Regions from separate parts of the Schaedlerella sp. genome, predicted to be linked through region 1. Evidence: predicted binding sites of a transcription regulator. Region 1 holds the regulator's gene; each other region holds the start of a gene.
What was found. Region 1 encodes NrdR, which represses ribonucleotide reductase genes. Its sites were predicted from a motif close to CACAANATNTTGTG; they were not measured.
Positions count from the first base shown of each region.

Region 2: a site for NrdR is predicted at 5,188-5,201, ahead of ACTOY7_RS06165 (ribonucleoside triphosphate reductase). Genes of this name have one in related genera too.
Region 3: a site for NrdR is predicted at 5,753-5,766, ahead of nrdD (anaerobic ribonucleoside-triphosphate reductase). Genes of this name have one in related genera too.

Region 1 covers NZ_JBQIKP010000023.1:18,624-26,868, reverse strand. Annotated here, with positions in the region: gene ACTOY7_RS11705 (helix-turn-helix domain-containing protein) at 1-32, opposite strand, end outside; gene ACTOY7_RS11700 (PRC-barrel domain-containing protein) at 713-967, shown strand; gene nrdR (transcriptional regulator NrdR) at 1,118-1,567, shown strand; gene ACTOY7_RS11690 (CarD family transcriptional regulator) at 1,841-2,332, shown strand; gene ACTOY7_RS11685 (IMP cyclohydrolase) at 2,864-3,577, shown strand; gene ACTOY7_RS11680 (phosphoribosylaminoimidazolecarboxamide formyltransferase) at 3,589-4,767, shown strand; gene tsaE (tRNA (adenosine(37)-N6)-threonylcarbamoyltransferase complex ATPase subunit type 1 TsaE) at 4,890-5,330, shown strand; gene tsaB (tRNA (adenosine(37)-N6)-threonylcarbamoyltransferase complex dimerization subunit type 1 TsaB) at 5,445-6,623, shown strand; gene ACTOY7_RS11665 (hypothetical protein) at 6,838-7,089, shown strand; gene ACTOY7_RS11660 (ribonuclease Z) at 7,134-8,054, shown strand; gene tsaD (tRNA (adenosine(37)-N6)-threonylcarbamoyltransferase complex transferase subunit TsaD) at 8,127-8,245, shown strand, end outside.
Region 2 covers NZ_JBQIKP010000008.1:83,737-91,981, forward strand. Annotated here, with positions in the region: gene ACTOY7_RS06145 (class I SAM-dependent methyltransferase) at 1-316, shown strand, start outside; gene ACTOY7_RS06150 (ATPase) at 493-1,080, opposite strand; gene ACTOY7_RS06155 (hypothetical protein) at 1,061-1,282, opposite strand; gene trxB (thioredoxin-disulfide reductase) at 1,312-2,235, opposite strand; gene ACTOY7_RS06165 (ribonucleoside triphosphate reductase) at 2,519-4,906, opposite strand; gene ACTOY7_RS06170 (anaerobic ribonucleoside-triphosphate reductase activating protein) at 5,639-6,334, opposite strand; gene proC (pyrroline-5-carboxylate reductase) at 6,441-7,235, opposite strand; gene ACTOY7_RS06180 (acylphosphatase) at 7,541-7,810, opposite strand; gene ACTOY7_RS06185 (M48 family metallopeptidase) at 8,009-8,245, shown strand, end outside.
Region 3 covers NZ_JBQIKP010000007.1:37,506-45,750, forward strand. Annotated here, with positions in the region: gene ACTOY7_RS05270 (GNAT family N-acetyltransferase) at 1-1,000, opposite strand, end outside; gene ispF (2-C-methyl-D-erythritol 2,4-cyclodiphosphate synthase) at 1,035-1,595, opposite strand; gene ACTOY7_RS05280 (hypothetical protein) at 1,698-2,132, opposite strand; tRNA gene ACTOY7_RS05285 (tRNA-Met) at 2,241-2,314, opposite strand; tRNA gene ACTOY7_RS05290 (tRNA-Val) at 2,337-2,409, opposite strand; gene ACTOY7_RS05295 (dCTP deaminase/dUTPase family protein) at 2,580-3,092, opposite strand; gene nrdG (anaerobic ribonucleoside-triphosphate reductase activating protein) at 3,080-3,568, opposite strand; gene nrdD (anaerobic ribonucleoside-triphosphate reductase) at 3,571-5,691, opposite strand; gene ACTOY7_RS05310 (hypothetical protein) at 5,849-6,004, opposite strand; gene metA (homoserine O-acetyltransferase MetA) at 6,055-6,981, opposite strand; gene ACTOY7_RS05320 (AI-2E family transporter) at 6,959-8,245, opposite strand, start outside.

The DNA.
Region 1 (8,245 bases):
ACTCTGTTTAGATAGTCAGCATTATAATGCATGAGGCATTCTAGTATAACTCACGATAATTACCGCTACCTTACACGCAGGATAAATTTTTATGTGCAAGGAAGCTGAATGAGGCGATGCCGGTAGCATCGTCGATTGAAGCTGACGCAGCAGATGAAAATTTAGACAAGTGAAAGGTGTGGATAATTATCGTGGGTTATACTAGTTCAGCCCGACTGATCTTACCCTTATTTTTTTCAAATATTTTGGTGATCTGGTGAATGAGATTTTCATCATTTGACCCCACAAGTTGAATAATTTCTTTCTGATATAGATCAGGATTTTCCATAATAGAAAAGAAACGGGCAACTAGCCCGGCCATAATAAAAACACAGCCAGGGTTTTGACTGATTGTAGCATTAATCATACTATGGATTAATGTTTCAAGATTATCACATAATTGTTCGAATTCTTCATTGACGGCTGTCGGCTTAAAATTGATATATTCTTTCGCATTGTAGTATTTACATTTTTTGTTTTTGCTGATCAGATGACTTATGGAATTAAAGGTATTGCAAAAAATATTGTTCGAAGAATATATAAAGCTGCTATCTACAAGTGTCTTTGACAGTTCAATGCTGATAGAAATGAATTTTTCCAGATGACGAGTAAACTTTTGAGGATTTTTTGCATATGGTAAAAGCAAGTGGAAATACGTTGTCAGGAGACGGGTATGCGGCTGTGTGAACTCCGGGAAAAGGAAGTAATCAATAGTTGTGACTGCAAAAGGCTGGGCTGTGTGGTGGATCTGGAATTTGACTGCGGCAGCGGGCAGATCGAGGCGCTGATCGTGCCGGGACCGGGGAAGATCTGCGGCTTTTTGGGGACGGATAGTGAATACGTGATTCCATTTCACTGTGTAAAACGGATCGGACCGGATATTATCCTTGTAGAAATACGGGAAGAAAAATTTTTGAAAAAAATATAATGCAAATACAGGGCGGATTGTGTATAATAAAGATATGCCGTATGTATTTTGGAATGCGGCAGTGCCGACGGCTTGGCGTATTTGTCGGCAGCAGTATCGAGTTCCTTTTGAAACATGTATGTAGAGTACAGAAGAAAGGCGGATAATATTATGAAATGTCCCTATTGCGGAAATTCGGATACACGAGTCATTGATTCCCGGCCGGCAGAAGAGAACAATTCCATTCGCCGCCGCCGTTGCTGCGATGAATGCGGGAAGCGGTTTACAACCTATGAAAAGATTGAGACGATCCCGCTGATTGTGATCAAAAAGGATAATAACCGGGAGCAGTATGAACGCTCCAAGATCGAGAACGGGGTGCTGAGCGCCTGCTACAAGAGGCCGGTACCGGCAGACGCCATCAAGGAAGCGGTGGATGAGATTGAGCTGCAGATCGTCAACCGGGAGGAGAAGGAGATCCCCAGCAGTCTCATCGGAGAGATCGTCATGGAGCGGCTGAAAACTCTGGATCCGGTGGCATATGTCCGGTTTGCATCCGTATACCGGCAGTTTAAGGACGTCAATACATTTATGGAAGAACTGAAGATGTTCTTAGAGTAATTAAAAGACAGAAGGTATTTCGGTCTGAGATCACAAAGAGCCAGAACCACACGGGAAAATATCAGAGGGCATTTTTCACAAAAAAGATCCTGTATCTATGGTGCATAATTAACAAAATTGAACCTTCCTTAAAAAAATCTCCTTACCTCGGGTAAAAAAAAGTGCTACAATAAAGTGTAGCAGAAGTTTACTCTACCGGACGTAAGGGCATGAAGATCCAATGTAAATGTGCAAATGAGAACGTTTCTGATCTGATAAGGAAGGAGGATGTGTATGCATAATCAAGGTGATGCAGTAGTTTATAAGTGTAAGGGTGTATATCGGATTGAAGATGTAGGAACATTGGATTTTATGTTTGCGGATAGAAAGAAGAAGTATTATACTCTGCAGTCCGTGGGAAATGCGAAGGACCGGGCCTATGTCCCCATTGATGACGATACCAATATCCGCAAGCCCATTGAACGGGAAGCGGTGCTGGGTTTGATCAAGAGGATGGATGATATTGAAATTCTGTGGGTGCAGAGTGAAAAGACCCGGGAGCAGGAATACAAGAATTGCATCTCCGGATATTTGCCGGAGAACTGGATCCGGGTGTTGAAGACCCTTTATAAGCGTACAGAGCATCGCGGCGGTGTGACAAGTATGGACAAGAAGTATCAGCAGCTTTTGGAGCATGCGCTTTACAGTGAGTTTTCATATGCCCTCGGCATTCCGGAAAATAAGGTCGAAGGCTTTATCAATGAGCAGAGAAAAAAAGAAGCGTAGTTGGCTGCCCTGGGGAGGTCCTGCCATTGGACAGGCTTTTCCGGGGGTTTTTGTTTTCAGAGATGACATAAATTAAAGATCTAAAACCCGAGAGAATGAGTTGACAGATTCTCTTAGGGTTTTCTTTTTTTTGAAAGAACGAAGTCTATTATATATCATTATTTCTACTTTATAAAAAATCTTCATTGAACCGTTTCAAAGAAATTCAATAGTGGCGATATTGAACATGTAATTTGCGTGAATTATAATGAAACCTTTGGATGTGAAAAGGGAAACGTGCGGCAATATTGTGCTGTGGTTTCCCTTTTCATGTGCATAGGTTTATTTTTTTCCAGAGCATTCAAAGCTGCTTTTTAAATACGATAGGATTGTTTGAGACAGCATTGCCTATGTTCGTTACTGTTCACACCCTGGCCGGGCGCGCACATTAACCTATGATCTCCAAAATAATGAAAAAAGATATTTTTATTATTGAACTTGCAGGATATCACAGGTATAATGGACATATTCGAAGGAAAGGAGAGGCATCTTATGAACATGTTATCCATTGAGCAGGAGTTAAAGAACAATTCTTATCCGGGTAGAGGGATCATCCTTGGAAAAAGCGCGGATGGGACAAAAGCGGCTGCGGCATATTTTATCATGGGGCGCAGCGTGAACAGCAGGAACCGCATCTTCGTGGAAGACGGGGAAGGGATCCGCACTCAGGCGTTTGACCCGGCCAAGCTGACGGATCCAAGCCTGGTGATCTATGCGCCGGTGCGCGTGCTCGGCAACAAGACCATTGTGACCAATGGGGATCAGACGGATACGATCTACGAAGGCATGGACAGACAGATGACGTTCGAACAGTCGCTGCGGTCCAGGGAATTTGAACCGGACGTACCCAACTATACACCCCGCATCTCCGGGATCATGCATGTGGAAAATGGAAACTATAATTATGCCATGTCGATCTTAAAGAGCAATCACGGCAATCCGGCGGGCTGCAATCGGTATACATTTGCGTATGAGAATCCGTCTGCGGGAGAAGGTCATTTTATACATACGTATATGCACGACGGAGATCCGCTGCCCAGTTTTGAAGGAGAGCCGAAGCTCATCTCCATACCGGACGACATGGGAGCATTCACGGAGCTTCTGTGGGACAGCCTGAATGAAGAGAATAAGGTGTCGCTCTTTGTGAGATATATTGACATCCAGAGCGGAACATACGAAACCAGAATTGTGAATAAAAATAAATAAGGAGTCGTAACATGAAAGAATTAGAATTAAAATATGGCTGCAACCCGAATCAGAAGCCGTCCAGGATCTATATGCAGGACGGAAGCGACCTTCCCATTGAAGTATTATGCGGGCGTCCGGGATATATCAACTTTTTGGACGCGTTCAACGGCTGGCTGCTGGTGAGCGAGATGAAGAAGGCTACCGGGCTTCCGGCCGCTACATCCTTCAAGCATGTGTCTCCGGCAGGCGCTGCAGTCGGGCTTCCGCTGTCGGAAACATTGGCGAAGATCTACTGGGTGGATGATCTGGGAGAGCTCTCTCCCCTTGCGTGCGCCTATGCGAGAGCCAGAGGAGCCGATCGGATGTCCTCCTTCGGCGACTTTATCGCCCTGTCCGATGTGTGCGACGTGGATACGGCAAGGCTGATCAAGCGGGAGGTGTCGGACGGTGTGATCGCGCCGGGCTATGAGCCGGAGGCGCTGGAGTTGTTAAAGCAGAAGAAAAAAGGCAATTACAACGTGATCCGGATCGATCCCGCGTATGAGCCGGCGCCGTTGGAGCACAAGGAAGTATTCGGGATCACATTTGAACAGGGAAGAAATGAATTAAAGATTGACGATGAGTTCTTTGCAAAGGTAGTAACCGAGAATAAAGACATTCCGGAAAATGCAAAGCGGGATCTGGCAATCTCCATGATCACGCTGAAATATACCCAGTCCAATTCCGTATGCTATGTGAAGGACGGACAGGCCATTGGGATCGGCGCCGGACAGCAGTCCAGGATCCACTGTACCCGTCTGGCAGGACAGAAGGCGGATAACTGGTGGTTAAGGCAGGCACCGCAGGTTCTTGGGCTTCAGTTTAAGGACGGCATCGGCCGGGCGGACCGGGACAATGCCATTGACCTTTATATCGGAGAGGAATACATGGACGTTCTTGCGGACGGCGTATGGGAGAATACTTTCAAAGTGAAGCCGGATGTATTTACGAGAGAAGAAAAGCGGGCATGGCTGGATAAGATGACCGATGTATCTCTGGGGTCCGACGCATTTTTCCCGTTCGGGGACAATATTGAGCGCGCCCACAAGAGCGGAGTAAAATACGTGGCACAGCCCGGCGGTTCCGTGCGGGACGACAATGTGATCGCGGCCTGTGACAAGTATGGCATGGCGATGGCATTTACAGGACTGCGTCTGTTCCATCATTAAAAAATCCCTGCCTGTACGGCAGCAGGCTGCTGATCAAAAATCTGAGTTTTACTGTGGCAAATCACATAAAACTCAGATTTCGGATTGCAGCCGTACAGGTGGAAAATGCATCGGAGGACGGCATGATATTGGAATCAAAAAGCCCGGAGGACACCTTTCAGATCGGGATGCGCCTCGGGAAGCTGGCGGAAGCAGGGGAAGTCTACACCCTGACAGGAGATCTGGGAGTCGGGAAGACCGTATTTACACAGGGATTTGCAAAAGGGCTGGGGATTGACGAATCCGTAAACAGCCCCACTTTTACGATTCTGCAGATTTACGAGGGCGGCAGGCTGCCGCTGTACCATTTTGACGTTTACCGCATCGGAAGCGTGGAAGAGATGGAAGAGACCGGATACGAAGAATACATCATGGGGGACGGTGTGTCCCTGATCGAATGGGCGGATCTGATCGAAGAGATTTTGCCCCGGAAGCGTACCCGGGTTTTGATCGAGAAGGATCTGGAAAAAGGATTTGATTATCGGCGGATCACGGTGGAGCTGACAGGAGAGCAGACGGATTGAGCATGTCATATGCCGGGACAGTGATGCGGCGGAGGATATACGGAACGCCGGATCGATCTGCCGCCCGGTATCATTTGAAAGTGAGATAAGACAGGAATAGAAAGGATGCGGGACATGAAGGTGCTGGCGATAGAGAGCTCCGGGCTGACGGCCTCGGTTGCCGTTGTGGAGGAGACCCGTACCGTAGCAGAATATACGGTGGATTATAAAAAAACACACTCCCAGACATTGCTGCCTATGATCGACGAGGTGGTACGGATGACAGACCTGGATCTGGCGGAGATTGATGCCATAGCTGTGTCAGGGGGGCCGGGGTCCTTTACCGGACTTCGGATTGGCTCTGCCACGGCAAAGGGGCTGGGGCTTGCGCTGGATAAGCCGCTGATCCATGTGCCTACGGTAGACGGGCTTGCCTACCAGGTATACGGCTGCAGAGATATCATCTGTCCCATCATGGACGCACGGAGAAATCAGGTCTATACGGGAATCTATACATTTTCCGCAAGCGCGGGAAAAAAAGAAGGAACCCGGGAGGTGGACCCGGTTTTCCAGGTGCTGCGGATGCAGATGGCCATAGCTGTGGAGGATCTGATCCGGCGGCTCAACAATTACAACAGGCCGGTTGTCTTTTTGGGAGACGGAGTGCCGGTCTATCGGGAAATGCTGTCTGCCGGGCTGAAGGTTCCCTATTCGTTTGCGCCGTCCTATATGAACCGGCAGCGAGCCGCTGTGGTCGGAGCGCTGGGGATCCGTTATTATAAGGCGGGAAAATACGAAACCGCCATGGAGCATCAGCCGGAATATCTGCGGCAGTCCCAGGCAGAACGGGAACGTGCCCAGCGGGAAAAGACGGCAAAGCTGGTCATACGGGAACTGAAAGCCGAGGATGCCGCAGCTGCGGCGGAGATCGAGTATCAGAGTTTTCCGGACCCATGGAGCCAGAACGGGATATTGGACACTGTTTCGAATCTAAGTACCGTCTGCCTGCTGGCGGAAAAAGCGGGAAAAGCCGTAGGATATCTGTTTGCGTATAGGGCGGGGGATGAGGCGGAGATAGCGCGGATTGCCGTAGCCGGCGAACAGAAGCGGCAGGGTGTGGGAAAAAGCCTTATGAGAACGCTGGAAGAGATCGGTAAAAAGAAGCAGATCCGCAGGCTGCTGCTGGACGTGCGGAAAAGCAACCGGGAGGCAAGGGCTTTCTATGAAAAAATGGCCTTTCAGGAGGACGGGATCCGCAGGGGCTTCTACCAGGATCCACCGGAGGATGCGGTCCTGATGAGCAGGGAGCTGTAACGGTACTGCAGGGCGGTGTTCCATGATGCAGAGGATAATTGTATTCGGGACAGCAGAGGAACAGGTGTGCAGATCCGGATATGGGAAGACTTTACATTGGATTTTCGCATCCAGTCATGGGAGCGTTTCCCAGTGGGAAACAGAAGAAAAAAACGTTATAATTTAGGCGTAGCAGAACTTACACAGTATTTGAATATACGGAGGAGGAAGTTGTATGCGCCAATATCATCATATTAAAAAAACAGAAGAGATCAAAGAAATCAGTAAGATGATCTGCAACCAATGCGGGAAAGAGATTCCGGTTGTGAACGGCCAGGCCCGGGAAGGGGTGTTCAGCGCGGACTACAGCTGGGGATATTTTTCGGAAAAGGACGGGGAGAAGCATTCCTTCGAGCTGTGTGAGGAATGTTATGACGCCCTGCTGAAGGGATTTCGCATACCGGCTGAAATAGAAGAACAGTGGTGAATGCTGTTCAAACCATTTGCTTTGACGGAGGAATGGAGAGGATTATGTTAGATGTATGTTTGCTTGGATGCGGTGGGATGATGCCGCTTCCTTACCGCTGGCTGACTGCGCTGATGACCAGATTCAACGGCAGCAGCCTTCTGATCGACTGCGGGGAGGGTACGCAGATCGCAATCAAAGAGAAGGGATGGAGCTTTAAACCCATCGACGTACTTTGTTTTACACATTATCATGGAGATCATATCAGCGGCCTTCCGGGGCTGCTTCTTACGATGGGAAACGCGGAACGCCGGGAGCCTCTGACCATGATAGGCCCGAAAGGTTTGGAGTGGGTGGTCAATTCGCTCCGTGTGATTGCGCCGGAGCTGCCGTTTCCCATCCATTTTCAGGAGATCGAAGGAGCGGAGCAGACCTTTGAGATGAACGGCTATCGGCTGAAAGCATTTCGGGTGAACCATAATATTCCATGCTATGGATATACCATGGAAATCGACCGGGCGGGAAAGTTTGACCCGGAGCGGGCGCTGTCTCAGGAAATCCCTCAGAAATACTGGCGGTATCTGCAGAAGGGCGAGTCCGTGGAGGCCGAGGAGGGGCGGCTTCTGACCCCTGACATGGTGCTGGGACCTCCGCGGAAGGGGATCAAGCTGACCTACACGACGGATACCAGGCCGACACGTTCCATCGTGGAGCATGCGGAGTATTCCGACCTGTTTATCTGCGAGGGAATGTACGGAGAAAAGGAAAAAGCGGCCAAGGCCGTGGAATATAAGCACATGACATTTTATGAGGCGGCGCAGCTCGCGAAGGACGCCCAGGTGAAGGAAATGTGGCTGACCCATTACAGCCCGTCCATGACCAGGGCGGAGGTCTATATGAACGAGGTGCGCAAGATCTTCCCGGCGGCAAAGGCAGGAAAGGACAAAATGTCGGTTACAATGAAGTTTGGCGATGATCCCAAATAGCGCTTGCGGCAATTCCTTTGCAGGCAGGGACCGATGCAATGAGTGAAAGTGAAATAAAGAGCAGGTGGGAATATGAAAGAAATCAGGGATATGAATATACTGGCAATTGAAAGCTCCTGTGATGAGACGGCCGCGGCAGTGGTGCATAACGGGAGGGAGGTCTGTTCGAATATCATTTCCTCCCAGATCGA
Region 2 (8,245 bases), on a different contig from region 1:
GGGAAATGTCTATGACGCGATCATCATGGATCCGCCTTCTTACGGGCGGGGGCCCAAGGGGGAAGTCTGGAAGATTGAGGATATGATTCATCCGCTGATCAGACTGTGCACACAGATCCTGTCGGAAAACGCGCTGTTCTTCCTGGTCAACTCCTATACGACCGGGCTGGCTCCGGCGGTGCTTACTTACATGATCGGCGCGGAGCTGAAAAGTCAGAACGGCCATGTGGAATCCCAGGAGATTGGACTGCCGGTAAAGAGTACCGGGCTGGTCCTGCCGTGCGGGGCTTCCGGAAGGTGGAGTGCAGAGCTCTAACTAAGGAACTGTGCAAAAATAACTTGCCTTTTTGCACAGTTCCCAAACAGATTTCTCATGCCTGTTCAATACAGTTATTTTAAAAAGGGTTGCTCACCGCAGCCCCTTTTTACAGTCATTTTATGCATCCTGGCATTCCATTCCTATTATCTTTCATCGAACAAAACCGAAGAATTTTAATTTAAGTCCTTTCTTTCTATATTAGATATATCCGTCAGCAGCCTGATATCTTCAAAACTCCAGTCACTGCACTCATCATAAAAGACCTCATCTTTTCGCTTTTTAAAGATTCGAAATGGTTTCGTTCCGGAATTATCATAAATATGACACACATCGCAAACTTTAACTAAGTCTTTTATTAAACTCAGCGCCCTGTCGTATCTTGCAATTATCTTTTCTTCCGGAACATCATGTCCTCCCGATTCCACCCTTGATCTCACACGCCAGACATTGATCGTAGGATCAGAAGTAAGGATATAATAACAGCGGATAAAATAACCTGCTCCTTTCGCCTTCTCCAGCAACTTCAAATTACGTTCTGTTGACAGCACTGTTTCAAAGCAAAATTCTTTCATTTGCTCTATATGATCCTCTCTTTGCTTTTCTGCCAGCTGTGCCGCTTCTATGTCAGAACATTTCAGACTTTTTTTGATTTCATCGGCATTGATATAATCCATTGGCGGCTTTAATAATTCTGTAAACGTACTTTTTCCAGAACCATTTGGTCCCGCAAAAACGATCACCTCAGGTTTTTTCTCTGACACGCTCGCTATAACGCTCCTTCCTCATCCTTTTGCCCACTTCTATTCTGGATCCGTCACTATATTCTTTATATATAATCTGCGTTTTACTATCGTATACAATAATAGGAATATCCATCGCCCTTTTTTTTTCAAGCTCAATTCTTACTGCTTCATTTGCGCGTTTTACCACCGCTTCATCCGAAATATACTCTTCGCGCTTCATGATCTGTCCTCCTTCTCATATACTCTATATTATACTAACAGCCGAGGAAATCTGCCAATATACCTGCATGCCGCCAGCGCCGCCACGGCTCCGTCCGCCGCCGCGGTCGTAAGCTGGCGCACTTCCTTTGTACGGCAGTCCCCCGCTGCGAATATGCCCTCACAGGATGTCACGCAATCCTCCGACGCCTCTACAAAACCGGACTCATCCAGCCTGACCAGCCCTGCAAATGCCTGATTCTCCGGAACCTGTCCGATCGCCACGAATACACCAGACACGGAGATTTGAAAATCTTCTCCCGTCTTTTTATTATTTAATACCAGCCCTTCCACTACATTTTCTCCGACCAGCTCTTTTACGGTCGCACTCAGAACAAATTCTACATTCTCTTTTCTTTTCAGAGGCTCAACCAGTCCGGCTTCCCCGCGGAACTCGTCCCGGCGGTGTACCAGATAGACTTTATTGCAGTAATTGGAAAGAAATTCCGCATCCTGCAGAGCCGTATTGCCCCCGCCGATCACAGCCACATCTCTGCCCTTAAAAAATGCCCCGTCACAGGTGGCGCAGTAGGACACCCCGGCTCCCACAAGCTTTTCTTCCTTTTCCAGCCCCAGATGCCGGTGGGTCACTCCTGTAGCAATGATCACTGTGCGGCAGGGATATTCCTTCCCTTCCGTCTCGATCACCTTGATGCCGTCCTCCTCCCGGATCCCTGTCACCTGCTCCAGCTCTGTCTCTGCCCCCAGCTTCATGGCCTGATCCAGCAGGTTCATGGAAAATTCCGCCCCGCTGACACTGGCAATCCCTGGATAATTCTCCACATTGGGAGAAGATGTGATCTGCCCGCCGTAATTCATCGCCTCTATGATAACCGTCCGCTTTCCGGCGCGCTGTCCATAAATTGCTGCTGTCATTCCGGCGGTTCCTCCGCCTATGATTCCAATATCGTACATCATTTCTTTCACCTCTCTGCTTTCATTCTTTGACGGCCGCAGCCCTGTCCTTACCATTTGCAGTCACTTCAATACGGATTGTTCCTGCTGCCTTTCCATATAGAGAAAGCCTGCCGCTGGCAGTCTTTCTGCATACATGGTATTTATATTGAATACGCAGGAATCCTTTCGGCTCCCTGCGCATTCATTTTTTTTCAAACTGTCATAAAATTCCTCCGACCGTGCGGTTGGATACTTCTTCACATAGAAGATGCCGATGCTCTTTCATGACAATTCCAAAATCTCATTCTTTATTATTCTCAGCATATGCTTTTATATTCGACGCGTTTGCCATCTTTTTCACGCCGTCCTCGTCTACGACCACAAGCGTCGGCGCCTGCATCACGCCGTACTTCTTCACCAGTTCTTCATTCTCCTCCGCGTCTACCAGCTCATAGGAAATGTGCGCCTTTTCCAATGATTTTGTGGCGATCCTGCAGTTCGGGCAGGTCTTTGTCGTGAACAGGATCATTTTTGTCCCGTCCTCTCCCCCTTCTCCGGAAAACGACGCGGGCTCTGTTTCCGTCCTCACTGCCGCCTTGGGCTTCATTCGTGAGCCGGAATCGAACACGTCATATACCTTCCGCTCCTTGAACTCCTGGGTCTTGCCGTCATTCCAGTTCTTGACCGGACGGTAATATCCGGTGATCCGGCTGTAGACCTCGGTCTCTTCCCCGCAGCACGGGCAGGTATACTGCTCGCCGCTGATGTAGCCGTGGTTCTTGCAGATGGAATAAGTCGGAGACATCGTATAATATGGAAGCTTGTAATTCTCCGCGATCTTTCTCACCAGAGCTGCCGCCGCCTTCCAATTCGGCAGCTTTTCTCCCAGGAAGGTATGGAATACGGTTCCTGATGTATACAAGGTCTGCAGTTCGTCCTGAATGTCCAGCGCCTCGAACACATCCTCCGTATAGCTCACCGGAAGATGAGAGCTGTTCGTATAATACGGCGTGCCGCATTCCTCCGCTGCTGTGATGATATCCGGGAACTGCTCCACGTCATGCTTGGCCAGACGATACGTGGTAGACTCCGCCGGGGTTGCTTCCAGATTGTACAGGTCTCCGTACATCTCCTGATAATCCGACAGGCGTTCCCGCATATGGTTCAGCACATCCTTCGTAAACTGCTGTGTCTCCGGATGCGTGAGATCCTTTTTGAGCCATTTTGCATTCAGGCCGGCTTCATTCATTCCCACCAGGCCGATGGTGGAAAAATGATTGTCAAAGGAGCCCAGATACCGCTTTGTATATGGATAGAGTCCTTCATCCAGCAGCTTGGAAATGACTTCCCTCTTGATGTGGAGGGAGCGGGCTGAAATGTCCATCAGCCGGTCCAGCCTGGTATAAAATTCCTCTTCATTCTCTGATAAATACGCAATACGCGGCATATTAATCGTCACAACGCCGACAGAGCCGGTGCTCTCCCCGCTTCCGAAGAAGCCGCCGGACTTCTTGCGCAGCTCCCGCAGATCCAGGCGCAGTCGGCAGCACATGCTCCGCACGTCACTGGGTTCCATATCGCTGTTGATATAATTTGAAAAATAGGGCGTACCATATTTTGCAGTCATCTCAAAGAGCAGACGGTTATTCTCTGTCTCAGACCAGTCAAAATCACTGGTAATGGAGTAGGTCGGAATGGGATACTGGAAGCCTCTGCCCTCCGCGTCGCCCTCAATCATGGTCTCGATAAATGCCTTGTTGACCATATCCATCTCTTCTTTACAGTCTCCATAAGTGAAGTCCTGCTCCACTCCGCCTACGATCGCCGGAAGGTTGGCCAGGTCATTCGGTACGGTCCAGTCCAGCGTGATATTGGAGAACGGCGACTGGGTTCCCCATCTGGACGGAATATTCACGCCGAAAACGAAGGATTCGATACACTTCTTCACTTCCGGATAGGTCAGATGATCTGCCTTTACAAACGGCGCCAGATACGTGTCAAATGAAGAAAATGCCTGGGCGCCGGCCCATTCGTTCTGCATGATCCCCAGGAAGTTGACCATCTGGTTGCAGAGCACACTCAGATGCTTTGCCGGAGCCGCCGTGATCCTTCCCACGATGCCGCCCAGCCCTTCCTTGATCAGCTGCTTCAAAGACCAGCCCGCGCAGTACCCGGTCAGCATGGACAGGTCGTGAAGGTGGATGTCTGCATTCTTATGCGCCTTGGCGATCTCTTCGTCATAGATCTCTGACAGCCAGTAATTAGCCGTGATCGCGCCGGAATTGCTCAGGATCAGTCCGCCCACGGAATAGGTCACTGTGGAATTCTCCTTCACGCGCCAGTCCGTCACCTTTACATAACTGTCTACAATATCCTTGTAATCCAGCAGGGTAGAATTCAGATTCCGGATCTTCTCCCTCTGCTTTCTATATAAAATGTATCCCTTAGCCACATCTGCGTAACCTGCCCGGATGAGCATGGATTCCACGCTGTCCTGGATATCCTCCACAGATACAAGTCCCTTCTTGATCTTTGGTTCAAAGTCCGCCGTCACCTTCAATGCCAGCAGATCGATAATGTCCTGATTATACTCCTTCTCTTTCGCCTCAAATGCCTTGCGGATTGCCTCGCTGATCTTGGACAGATCAAACGGCGCAACCTTACCGTCTCTCTTCGTAACCTGATACATATGCGCGCTCCCCTTTCTGTCTTAAACGGTATGCAGGAAATGTAAAAAATGATGACTCACGGTCTGAAACCGTCCCGGTACGAAAAATCAATCCCATACATTCTTGCGAATACAGCTTCAAAACATACAAAATAGACAATGACTGCCCGGCATCTCTGCCAGGCATCCTGCATATTCCAACCGTTATTGTATCCCCCTGTACCCCTGTCACAATGTGTGCGGTACAAGTGTGAACAGTAATTATTCTAACACTATATAATCCTCCTGTCAAATAAAAAAACAACAATATCTTGTGCTGTTTTTAGCGAAAGCAACCAGATATTGTTGTTTTTCTATTATGAAATAATTTATGTATAGTCAGTATCCACAGCAAAACTTTCTTTAATTCTCAATGATCTCGCACAGAAAAACGTAAATTTTCTGATTTTTTCCATTTATTCCATATATTTGCAGATATGGCTGCGGATTTCTACGAAACTCCCATTATTCAATGCTTTTCAGCAGCCTTTTGGTATTAAAAGCCGCATAGCATGTCAAAATCGGATTCGTTGTCAATCCTTTCTAAAAAATTCCCAGAAAATGTAGGAATCTGGGTTCCTGTTTCAAATGAAATGCCAACTTTACGAGCATCCTCTCGACCAGTCAGTGTGGTGATCGCACAGGGTATAACATGTAGCTAAAATGCCTCAGCGCACCTCTGGCCAGGGCATATGGTGTATGAACTTTTGTGATTCATTCCACCCCGCGCAGCTCTGCATTGGGTACATTGCGCTGGACCACCTCCAGCGCCTGGACAAGAATCTCCTTCGTATACGCCCGCAGTCCCGGACGGATCAGGTCGCCGGATACCCGGAAGCTCTGCAGATAATATCGCTGCGCCCCCTTGATCCACCTTCCGATATCGGAAAAGTCCTCCCGCTTGTGAAATTCCCTCACGACCGTGGTGCGAAATTCATAGGGAACCGTTCCTGACATCAGAAAATCCACGCTCCGGAAGATTTCTTCCATATTGTAGTCTGGAATCCCGATGGTGATCCCATATTTCCCAGGAGCATTTTTTATATCCATGGCCACATAGTCCAAAAGCTTTTCCTCTGCCAGATGCTTCAAAAGCCGGGCATTGCTGCCGTTGGTATCCAGCTTCACACTGTAGCCGATCTCCTTGACCCCGCGGATAAAATCCTCCAGCTCCGGCTGCAGCAGCGGCTCTCCTCCTGAAATGCAGATGCCGTCCAGCACCCGCCAGCGTTTTTTCAGGAAATTCATGACCTGCTCGACCGGGATATTCCTTTCCAGGTCAATATGAGTCACCAGAGACGCGTTATGGCAAAACGGGCAGCGGAAATTACAGCCTGCGGTAAATATCGTGCATGCCACTTTTTCTGGATAATCCAAAAGCGTAAGTTTCTGCAGTCCCTGTATGTTCATTCCGCTTCCCCCTTTCATATTTGAGCACTCTTGAAAACTCATTTGCGGCTGTTCAGGACGTCAGATCAAAGGCCCGTTGCTGCCTGTTCTGAATCATTACCCACATTTACAAGTTGCGCGACACCTCCGCGCATGCCTTCATGGACTCGATCAGCGCACTGCGGAAGCCTTTTTTCTCCAGGACGCGCACCGCTTCTATGGTTGTCCCTGCCGGTGAGCAGACCATATCCTTCAATTCGCCCGGATGCCGTCCTGTTTCCAGAACCATTTTTGCGCTTCCATAGACCGCCTGGGCCGCGAACTTATATGCCTGGGCACGGGGCATCCCTTCCGCCACTGCCGCATCCGCCATAGCTTCAATCATGATAAATACATAGGCCGGGGAGCTTCCGCTGACCGCCACCACCGCGTCGATCAGATTTTCCGGGATGACCTCCGTCTCCCCGATCGTCTTGAGGATGCTGACCACGTATTCCAGTTCTTCCTTACTTACACAGTCATTGGGGCAGACAGCGGTCATTCCCTGGCTGACCATGGCCGGGGTATTCGGCATGGTGCGCACAAGCTTGACCGGTTTTCCGAAATGCTCCTCCAGCCACCCGAGCGTCTTGCCCGGAGCAATGCTGATCACGAGCTGCCTGTTGGAGATCACATGCTTGATCTCCGCAATGACGGTCGAATAGTACTGCGGCTTTACACACAGGAATATGACCTCCGCCCGTTCCGCCACCTTGCGGTTGTCCGGTGTGACATAGATCCCATAGATATTCTGCATGTGTTCCCGGCCCGGCGCCGATATATCAGATCCGATGATCTCCTCCGGAGGGATCAGTCCGGTCTTGATGATCCCGCCGATGATCGCTCCGGCCATGTTTCCAGTTCCAATAAAACCTAGTTTCAATATTACTCATCCTTTCTCCATTCCGGGTTTTTATCCTCCGTTCCCTTTGAACGATTATAGCGGAGCGGCAATACTCCGCTTTTTGAACTATGGCTTAATGTCTGCTAAATCTGTAACGCCTAAAATTTCAAGCTGTTTCTCTGTAATCTTGATTTTGTGGTCTCATACTGCATTTTCCTCTTTGTTTGCCGCCTTGATCGTGTAAAGGTCCGCCAACATTTCCAGTAACATGTCTCTCTTTTCATCTACTGTTATATCTTCCATTACCTCCGTCATATTTTTATCTCCTCCTGTCGATTTCAAAATCACCGAACCTTGAAGCAGCTTTCCTGCTCCAGCGGAATCTCCTCTGTGTCCATCCATTCAATCCGTATGAACTGACTGCTGTTCAGTCCTACAAGGAGCTTCTGGATCAGGGGCTCCCTTCCCTGGATCTCCAGCGTCACCGTGCCGTCCCATTCATTTCTCACCCATCCGGTCAAATGCAGGGACAATGCCAGATACTTTGCCGTATACCGGAAGCCCACGCCCTGTACACGGCCGTGGAAGACGATGTGCTTTCTGACTTCTGCCATCTAATCCCTTCTCTCCTGAATACATCCCATCTGTACAGTTGGAATGTATTTTTCTAAAGCAAACTGCCCGCCCTTATCTACATTTTATACTACTTTGCGTAAAAAATCAAAGAATAACAGATACAAAATATATATTTCTATGGTAGAATGGAAACAAAATCAAATTTAGATATAAAATCAAGCAGGAGGGATCATTTTATGGCAATACAGCCTTTTCCCCGTCCTCTGGCGGACAGGCTTCCGCAGCTTGCGGAGCGTTCCGGCACACAATACCCGGACGGATATGAACTCATCTACAGCTCCAGAAGGACTCTGGCTGTCCAGATCACTTCCGGCGGACAGGTCAAGGTACGTGCCCCGAGGCGCACATCGAGGGCCGCGGTCGAACGTTTTCTGATTGAAAAGCAGGAGTGGATCCTGAAGTATCTGACAAAA
Region 3 (8,245 bases), on a different contig from region 1:
CCTCTGTCTCCCGCACCCGGACCTTACCGCCGTCGGTCTCTCCGCCCTGAATCCGCCAAACCCGGCTGTTCTGCGGCAGAAAAGGATCCAGCACCGCAAAGGAGCAGTCCATCTCCTGGCCTTCCCGGACTTTCATGCAGGAAAGCATGCTCTCCAGATGAAGGATCCGGGCCATGATCATGGGGATCCTTTTTGTCCCTTTTTCCCATGCATAGAGCTTCACACGGTCTCCTCTGCCCTCCGTCAACGCGAGCACGGCCTGCGCAAACGCCGCCTCATATTCCGGAAGATACAGCGGTTCCCGGATCTCCAGCCCGTCTTCGTCTGCGTAGAGAAAAAAGCCCGCAAGCCTTCCCTCCGCCCGGATCAGCCGGATCCCGCCGTGTTCACTCTGCTGTTCAAAAATCAGTGTATGATAATATTCCTCATTTCGTTCCGCATAGACCTGCCATTTTTCTGTGAAATGCGCTTCCACAAATGCACAGATCTCCCCTGCGTCCCCCATCGACGCATCCTCAAAAGTCACCGTCTTGCAGGAGAGATGTCCGAAAGACAGCATATCCTGCTGCTCAAAGCAGCCTGGATCCGCCCCGCCCTCCTCCGTCTGGCTCTGGTCATATACAAACCGGAAATCATAGGGTGTATAGATCCTTTCCGCGGCCGGCATCAGGAACGTAAAGGGCTCCTTCCTGCCGTACATCTCCTCCATGGCACGGCGCAAAAGCGCTCCCATATAGCCCCGCTTCCGGTAGGCGCATTCCGTGGCGACTCCGACAATATAATGACAGGGCCGGGAATCCTCCTCGATCCACAGGGTATAGGGATTGAGCTGAAGCATGGAGCGGATCCCGCCGTCCTCCTCAATCACAAAAATCTCATTATCCTTTGTCTTAAAATAATAATAATAATCCAAGAATTCTTTGGAATCCTCTGAAAACACAGTTTCCCACAGCTCTCTTGTGTTCCGGTGTTCACCTGGTTCCAGCTTCCGAAGCTCCATCCTGTTTTTGTTTCCTTTTCTGGCCGACACTCTGTCACTCCCTATCCGCAGAAAGCCGCTGACAGCCGGGACAGGATTCACAGGCCCCGCTTCCGGGTGTCACGTCCACACTGCTGTAGTTCATGAACTTCTCCAGAAGGCACACCGCCTGTGCGGAGATTCCCTCTCCCGTACCGGTAAATCCAAGCCCTTCCTCCGTAGTCGCTTTGATATTGACCTGATCAACGGATATCTTCAGCGCTTCCGCAATATTCTTTCTCATCATTTCGATATGGGGCAGCATCTTCGGCTTCTGCGCAATGATCGTCGCATCAATATTTTCTATCAAATACTTCTGCTCGTCCAAAAGCGCTGCCACCTGTTCCAGAAGCCGGATACTGGAGATTCCCTTGTACTTCGGGTCCGTATCCGGAAAATGCATTCCGATGTCTCCCAGGGCCGCAGCCCCAAGAAGCGCATCCATCACCGCATGGGCCAGCACATCCGCATCCGAATGCCCCAAAAGCCCTTTTTCATAGGGAATCTTCACTCCTCCGAGTATCAGATCCCTTCCTTCCGTCAATCGATGGACGTCATAACCCATTCCTACACGCATATTCTGTCTCCTTTTTTGATCCGCCCGCAGAAAGGACGTATTTTATTACTGTTCAGAATGGCAGCTTACATATATATTTATACGCAATTCCAAACAGTTAAATCATTTTTTCCATACCGTCGTGTCCGGTCCGACTGTCTGCAGCTGCACCGTTGCAGAGCTGGCCGCTGTCTGCCCGCGCGGCTTCTGTTCCGGCAGGGAAGATCCCTCTGCTCCTTCTGCCTGGTGTCCTTCATTCAACAGGACCATCGGAGCCGTCCGGAACATGGACTGATCCCGGACAGGCATTGCGGAATAAGGCGGGTCCATCTCCAGCGGATACTCCGCCGCCCGCTCCTCCAGCGCTCTTTTTATGACACCGCCCACAAGGATGATCAGGTACACTGCCCCGACCAGGATAAATACGGCTGCGATCCCGCACATGACTTCCTGATTCCCCGGGCGGATCTCCAGGATGGTGTTCAGCAGCGTCACTCCGACAAATATAAGATAGGCTCCCGCCAGCAGCTTCAAAACAAAACCAATTCTTCGACCCAACAATTTATCCTCCGTACAATGTTTCCACAAATCGCTATACCATTATAACATGAAAAATAGTTCCCGAAAAGGAAAAAGAAGAGTTTCCACGAAACTCTTCTTTTACAGTAGCGGAAACTGGATTTGAACCAGCGACACCACGGGTATGAACCGTGTGCTCTAGCCAACTGAGCTATTCCGCCATATATACTTTTGAGAAAATCCTGGGGCCTATAGGGCTCGAACCTATGACCCTCTGCTTGTAAGGCAGATGCTCTCCCAGCTGAGCTAAGACCCCATAACTCTCTGTGGGTTCCTCTTTCCCGAACCCGCTTTGCTATTATACTATTAAGAGAACCAACTTGTCAACACTTTTTTCGATTTTTTTCGCATCTTTTTTTCAAGGCATAAAAGAGGCCGGATTCCACTCAGATCCGTCTGCCTTTGTGAGCGGAATCCGTCCTCTTTCTACTTTGTCGTGCTTCCAAAGCCTCCGTTGCGCACGTCGGTCACATCATCATCGGTTGTGATTCCGTATTCCACAAAGATCCCCTGCATGAATCCTTCCCCCGGGGCAATCTCCACAGTCTTCCCCTCTTTGGAATCATTGGTCAGCTTTGCAAAAATATGCCCTTCATTATCGGAATAAAAATAATCGCTGTCAATGATGCCCACCGTGTTGTTGAGCTGCAGCCGGTACTTGAAGCCCAGTCCGCTCCTGGGGTAGCATTTCAGCACCCAGCCGGCCTCCATCTCCGCCCGGATCCCGGTAGGGATCTTCACGTTCTCTCCGGGCGCCAGGAAAATCTGAACCGGGGCATAAAAATCATACCCCGCGGAGCCTGCCGTCGCCCGTCTCGGAAGCTTCACGGCCTGATAGACCGCAAGAGCGTCCTCACTGCTGTTTTCCGGAAAGGTATCCGCCCAGTCCTTCAAAAACTGTTCCTCACTGACTTTATGAAATTTCGCTATTCTCTGCATATCGTTTCTCCTGCCTTCAGACTCTTTTGTACATCAACCACCTTCTGGTTTCTGCTTCCGCGCCAGGGCAGAAGGGAATCCTTCTGGGCTTCTATATATCTGCCATCCACGACCACATCCAGAAACGGTACTGCCCGTTCCCCTTTGATCTCTTCCCACTGGTACCCGGTATAGAGCCACTGGGTCTTGTCCGGATATTTTGCGCGGATCTCCTTTGCCAGACCTGCGATCGCCCCCCTGTTTCCCGCATACAGCGGATCTCCTCCGCTGTAGGTAATCCCGTTGATATAGCTGTGATCCAACTGAGCAAAAAGCTCCTGCCGGGCAGCATCGTCAAATTCCAGACCTCCCTGTGGATCCCATGTCACCGGGTTATGGCAGCCCGGACAGGCATGGGAACATCCGGCCACCCACAATACGACCCGTAGTCCTTCCCCGTTCAGCATATCATCCTTTGTAATATTATGGTACTGCATGGTTACATACTTTTCCTTTCCGCAATCTCTGCCATCTTCGCCTCATTCAGGCGGGTATCGCCTTTGACCCTTGAATAAGAAAGATAGCCGTTCATCCGGTCGATCTTCGTCAGGTTTTTGCTGCCGCATACCGGACAGACATCCATATCCAGCTCCTCATGGCCGCAGTCATCGCAATAAGCCAGCGACAGGTTCACACCCTCGTAATAGCCCTTCTTCATGGCTCTGCGGACCAGGGCGCGGATGGCCTCTTTATTGTAGCTGACCGGATACTTCACATACTGGATCTTGCCGCCGTTGCTTAAGTTCCAGAAGCGCCCCTCCAGATTCTGCTTCTCGATGGGGGTAAGTTCCTCGCTGACATGGCAGTGGAAGCTGTTGCTCACATACTCCCGGTCCGATACATTTTCAATGATCCCGTATTTCTTTCGGAACTGGTGTACCTGCACGCCGCACAGATTCTCTGCCGGAGTTCCGTAGATGGCATAAAGATGCCCGTCCTCCTTCTTGAACTCCGTCACCCTCTCATTGATATACCGCAGGGTTTCCAGCGCAAAGGCTCCGTCCTCCGCAATAGATTTTTTATTGTAAAGCTGCTGCAGCTCATTCAAGGCCGTGATCCCAAAGGATGCGGTGGCTGATCTCAGCAGCGGCTTGATCTTGTCATACAATCCCAGATGCCCTCCGTAAAAACCGCCTTCGCAGTAAGCCAGCGGATTCGTAGAGGCCTTCATCTCTCCCAGATAATCATAGGTCCTCTGGTGGAGCTTGCGGATCAGGTTCAGATAATAGTCCAGCTCCTCAAAGAAGTCCCGGCTCTCCTGTCTGGCCTTTGCCAAGATCATCGGAAGATGCAGGCTGATGGCGCCGATATTGAACCTTCCCACAAAGATCGGCGTATCCTTTTCATCAGCCGGCTCCATGCCTCCCCGCTCGTACCAGGGGGACAAAAATGCCCGGCAGCCCATGGGGCTGATGATCTTCCCGTACTTTTTGTACATGCTGGGCACATAGCCTTCACCGGTGAGGCTCAGCCAGTCGGGATACATGGTCTTGCTGGAGCATTCGATCCCGGCCTCAAACACGTCCTCCAGTGGACCTCCCGGCCCGTGCAGCTTCTCATCATAGAGGAACACGATCTTCGGGAACAGCACCGGCTTCTTATGACCTGCCTTGCCCTGTCCCTTTTTGCGCACCTCCAGCATGGTCTTAGTCACCAGCTTGCCGTATTCGCTGGTCCGGGTGCCTGCCGTCACGGTGATAAAGGGGTAATCGCCCCGGCTGGAAGAAACCGAATTGAACTTGTACTCCCATCCCTGGAAGCCCTGCTCCATCTCCTTCTCCAGATCCTTCCATGCCACCTCCTGGACCTTCTCCTCTGCCAGTCCCAGATCCCGGTACTTCTGGATCAGCTTCTTGTGAGACTTCTCTGCATAAGGCTCCAGGATCTCGTCCACGCTGGGCACCGTAAAGCCGCCGTACTGCTGGCTCGCCGCGCTCAAGACGATATCTCCGATCACGTCGAAGGCCGTATCCAGTGTCTTAGGCTCGTTGTACCAGAGATTCCCCATCTCAAAGCCCCCGCTCAAGACATTCTGCACATCGAACAGGCAGCAGTTCATGGTATCTCTCCGGGCGGACATGTCATGGATATAGATGTAGCCGTCCCGGATGGCCTGGATCTCCTCCACCGTCAGGAAGAACTTTTTATATAATTCCTTATTCAGTTCGTTAAAAATCAGGCTGCGCTTGGTGGATACAAGCGCGCTGTCCGTATTGCTGTTTTCCTTGTCTCCGATATACATGATAGACTGGCTCTTTTTATAAACCTCATCCAGCATCTGTACGAAATCCTGCTTGTAATTCCGATAATCCTTGTAGCTCTTCGCCACTGCCGGATTGACGGCCTCCAGGGCACTCTCCACCACATTGTGCATCTGCGCGATCCGGATCTCCGATACATTCATCTTCTTCACCCGGTCCTCCACAAACCTGCAGATAAAATCCAGTTCCTCGTCCGTAAATGTGACCAAAGCCCTGTAAGCAGATTTATTCACCGCCACAACAACCTTCTGCACATTAAAATCCTCTTTTGTGCCGTCCTTCTTCACTACACTGATCATGCCCCGCGCCTCCTGTTAAATCCTGCAAATCCCTATATTTAGTACTTATTTTCAAGCTTCCCACTAGATAAAGTGGTTAGTATTTAACAGTGTATCACTTATCCGTATTTCCGTCAACCTGCAAATTTCACAAAAAATCAGTGAAAATTTTTGAACCTTACTGCTGTTCCGACTTTTTTTGTTCCGGCTCTTTTCTTTTGCCTTCTACTGTCTCAATACAATCCACAATTTTATCATTGTCGAACCCCTGCGCTCTTAACCAGTCAATTAAATTCAGAACCTCTTTTGCTGTCATACACTTTAATACCTCCATTTTTATTCTCCTCCTTTCCTCCGTATCTAAACAATTCAAACGGTGCAAAGTCAGCTGAAATCCGGCGCTCCGTACAGGTCATACGGAGTCACCTGATATACATAATAGTTCAGCCAGTTGGAATACAGGTTATTGGCGTGCGACCGCCAGATCAGGTTCGGCTTGTTGTTCGGGTCATTTCCCGGATAATAATTAACCGGCATCTGAATCTCCAGCCCTTTCCCCAGATCCCGTTTATACTCGCTGTCCAGTGTCATCCGGTCATACTCCGGATGCCCCATAACAAAGATCTGCCGTCCCTCCTTTGCCATGCACAAAAAGACCCCTGCCTCCTCGGAATCCGCCAGGATCATCATGCGCTCATCCTGTTCCAGCAACGCCTGGGGCACCTCCGTATGCCTGGAATGGGGCGCGTAAAACACATCGTCAAAGCCTCTCACCAGAGGGATCTTGCGGTTCCGCACGTGATGCGGGAAGATCCCGAATTTTTTTTCCGCCAGGGGAGCCTTGTCGATCCCATAGTGATAGTAGATCCCCGCCTGAGCTCCCCAGCACAGATGCAGGGTGGAGGTTACATTGGTCACGGTCCAATCCATGATCTCCTTTAACTCCTCCCAGTAATCCACTTCCTCAAAAGGCATCTGCTCCACCGGAGCCCCGGTGATGATGAATCCGTCAAACCTTTGTTTTTTGATTGCCTCAAAGGGCTCATAAAACTTGTAAATATGGCTGGTGGACGTGTTCTTGGACACATGGCTGGACACCCGCACAAATGTCACATCCGTCTGCAGGGGCGTATTGGACAGGGAGCGCAGGATCTGCAGCTCCGTATCTTCTTTTAAAGGCATCAGGTTCAAAAGCCCGATGCTGATGGGACGGATCTCCTGATGGGCCGCCCGGTATTCATCCATGACAAAAATATTTTCCTGTTCCAGGACTTCTTTGATCGGCAGGTCATTTTGCACTCTGATCGGCATTTTTCTTTTCCTCGTCTTTCCTCAGTTCATTTTCATTGGAGTGTACGTAGGTTCCGTCCGAATCCACGTAGCTGTACTCATCATAGCAGTTTGTATCCATGGGGAGAGCCTTCTCCTCCAGTCTGTGGTTGATCAGCATCCGTACAATATAATAGATCACGGCAAAGGTAGGTACTCCCAGGATCATCCCCACAAAACCGAACAGTCCGCCACCCAGCAGGATGGAAAATACCACCCAGAACGCGGATAACCCAGTGGAATTGCCCAGGATCTTGGGTCCAATGATATTCCCGTCCAGCTGCTGCAGGATCAGGATAAATATCGCAAAATAGATACCCATCTTCGGGTCGGACAGCATGATCAGTATGGCGCTCGGTATGGCGCCGATATAAGGCCCGAAAAAGGGGATCACATTGGTCACGCCGACGATCACGCTCACCAAAAGCGTATACGGCATCTTCAGTATGGACAGACTGACAAAGCACAGAACCCCGATAATTGCGGAATCAATGATCTTTCCAATGATAAAGCCGCCGAAGATCTCGTTGCTTTTGATCGTCAGATGCAGGATCATGTTCGCCTGGGACGGACGGAATAATGCATAGATGATCTTTTTTGTCTGCATGGAAAAAGTCTCCTTGCTGAACAATACATAAATCGAAACGATAATTCCGATGATCGCATTGAACAGCTCGCTGACCACATTGATAACGCCCTCTGTCAGATTTGTCATGACCACATTGGCCTGGGTCAGCATGTCCGTCTTCATCCAGTTCTGCAGCAGATCCGTCACCTCCCGCAGCGTCCGGGTAAAGATCTGCTCCAGGGTGGAATCCCCGGCCAGCGTTTTCGTAATGAAGTCCAAGGCATCATTGAGCTGCCCCGGCACCGTCACGGCCATATCCCGGATACTCCGGTACAGCTCCGGAATCATCATGTTGCACAGCGCTACGATCACAGCGATCAGAAACATGACTGCCGCCAGGATCCCCACGCTTCTGCTGACCTGGTGCGCCTTTTCAAATTTTGGAAATCTTTTTTTGAGAAACTGACTCAAATGCTGCTCCACAAACTTCATGATGGGATTCAGCAGATAAGCGATGGCTAGTCCGTAGATGATGGGCTTGATCGTACGGACGACCATCCACAAAAGCTTTGAAATATCATCCAGCCGCAGCATTGTAAAATAAAAGATGATCACCAGCACGATCACGATAAACAATGACTTCTCCCGCGTAAGATGCTGCCGCAGCTTGGACTTTTC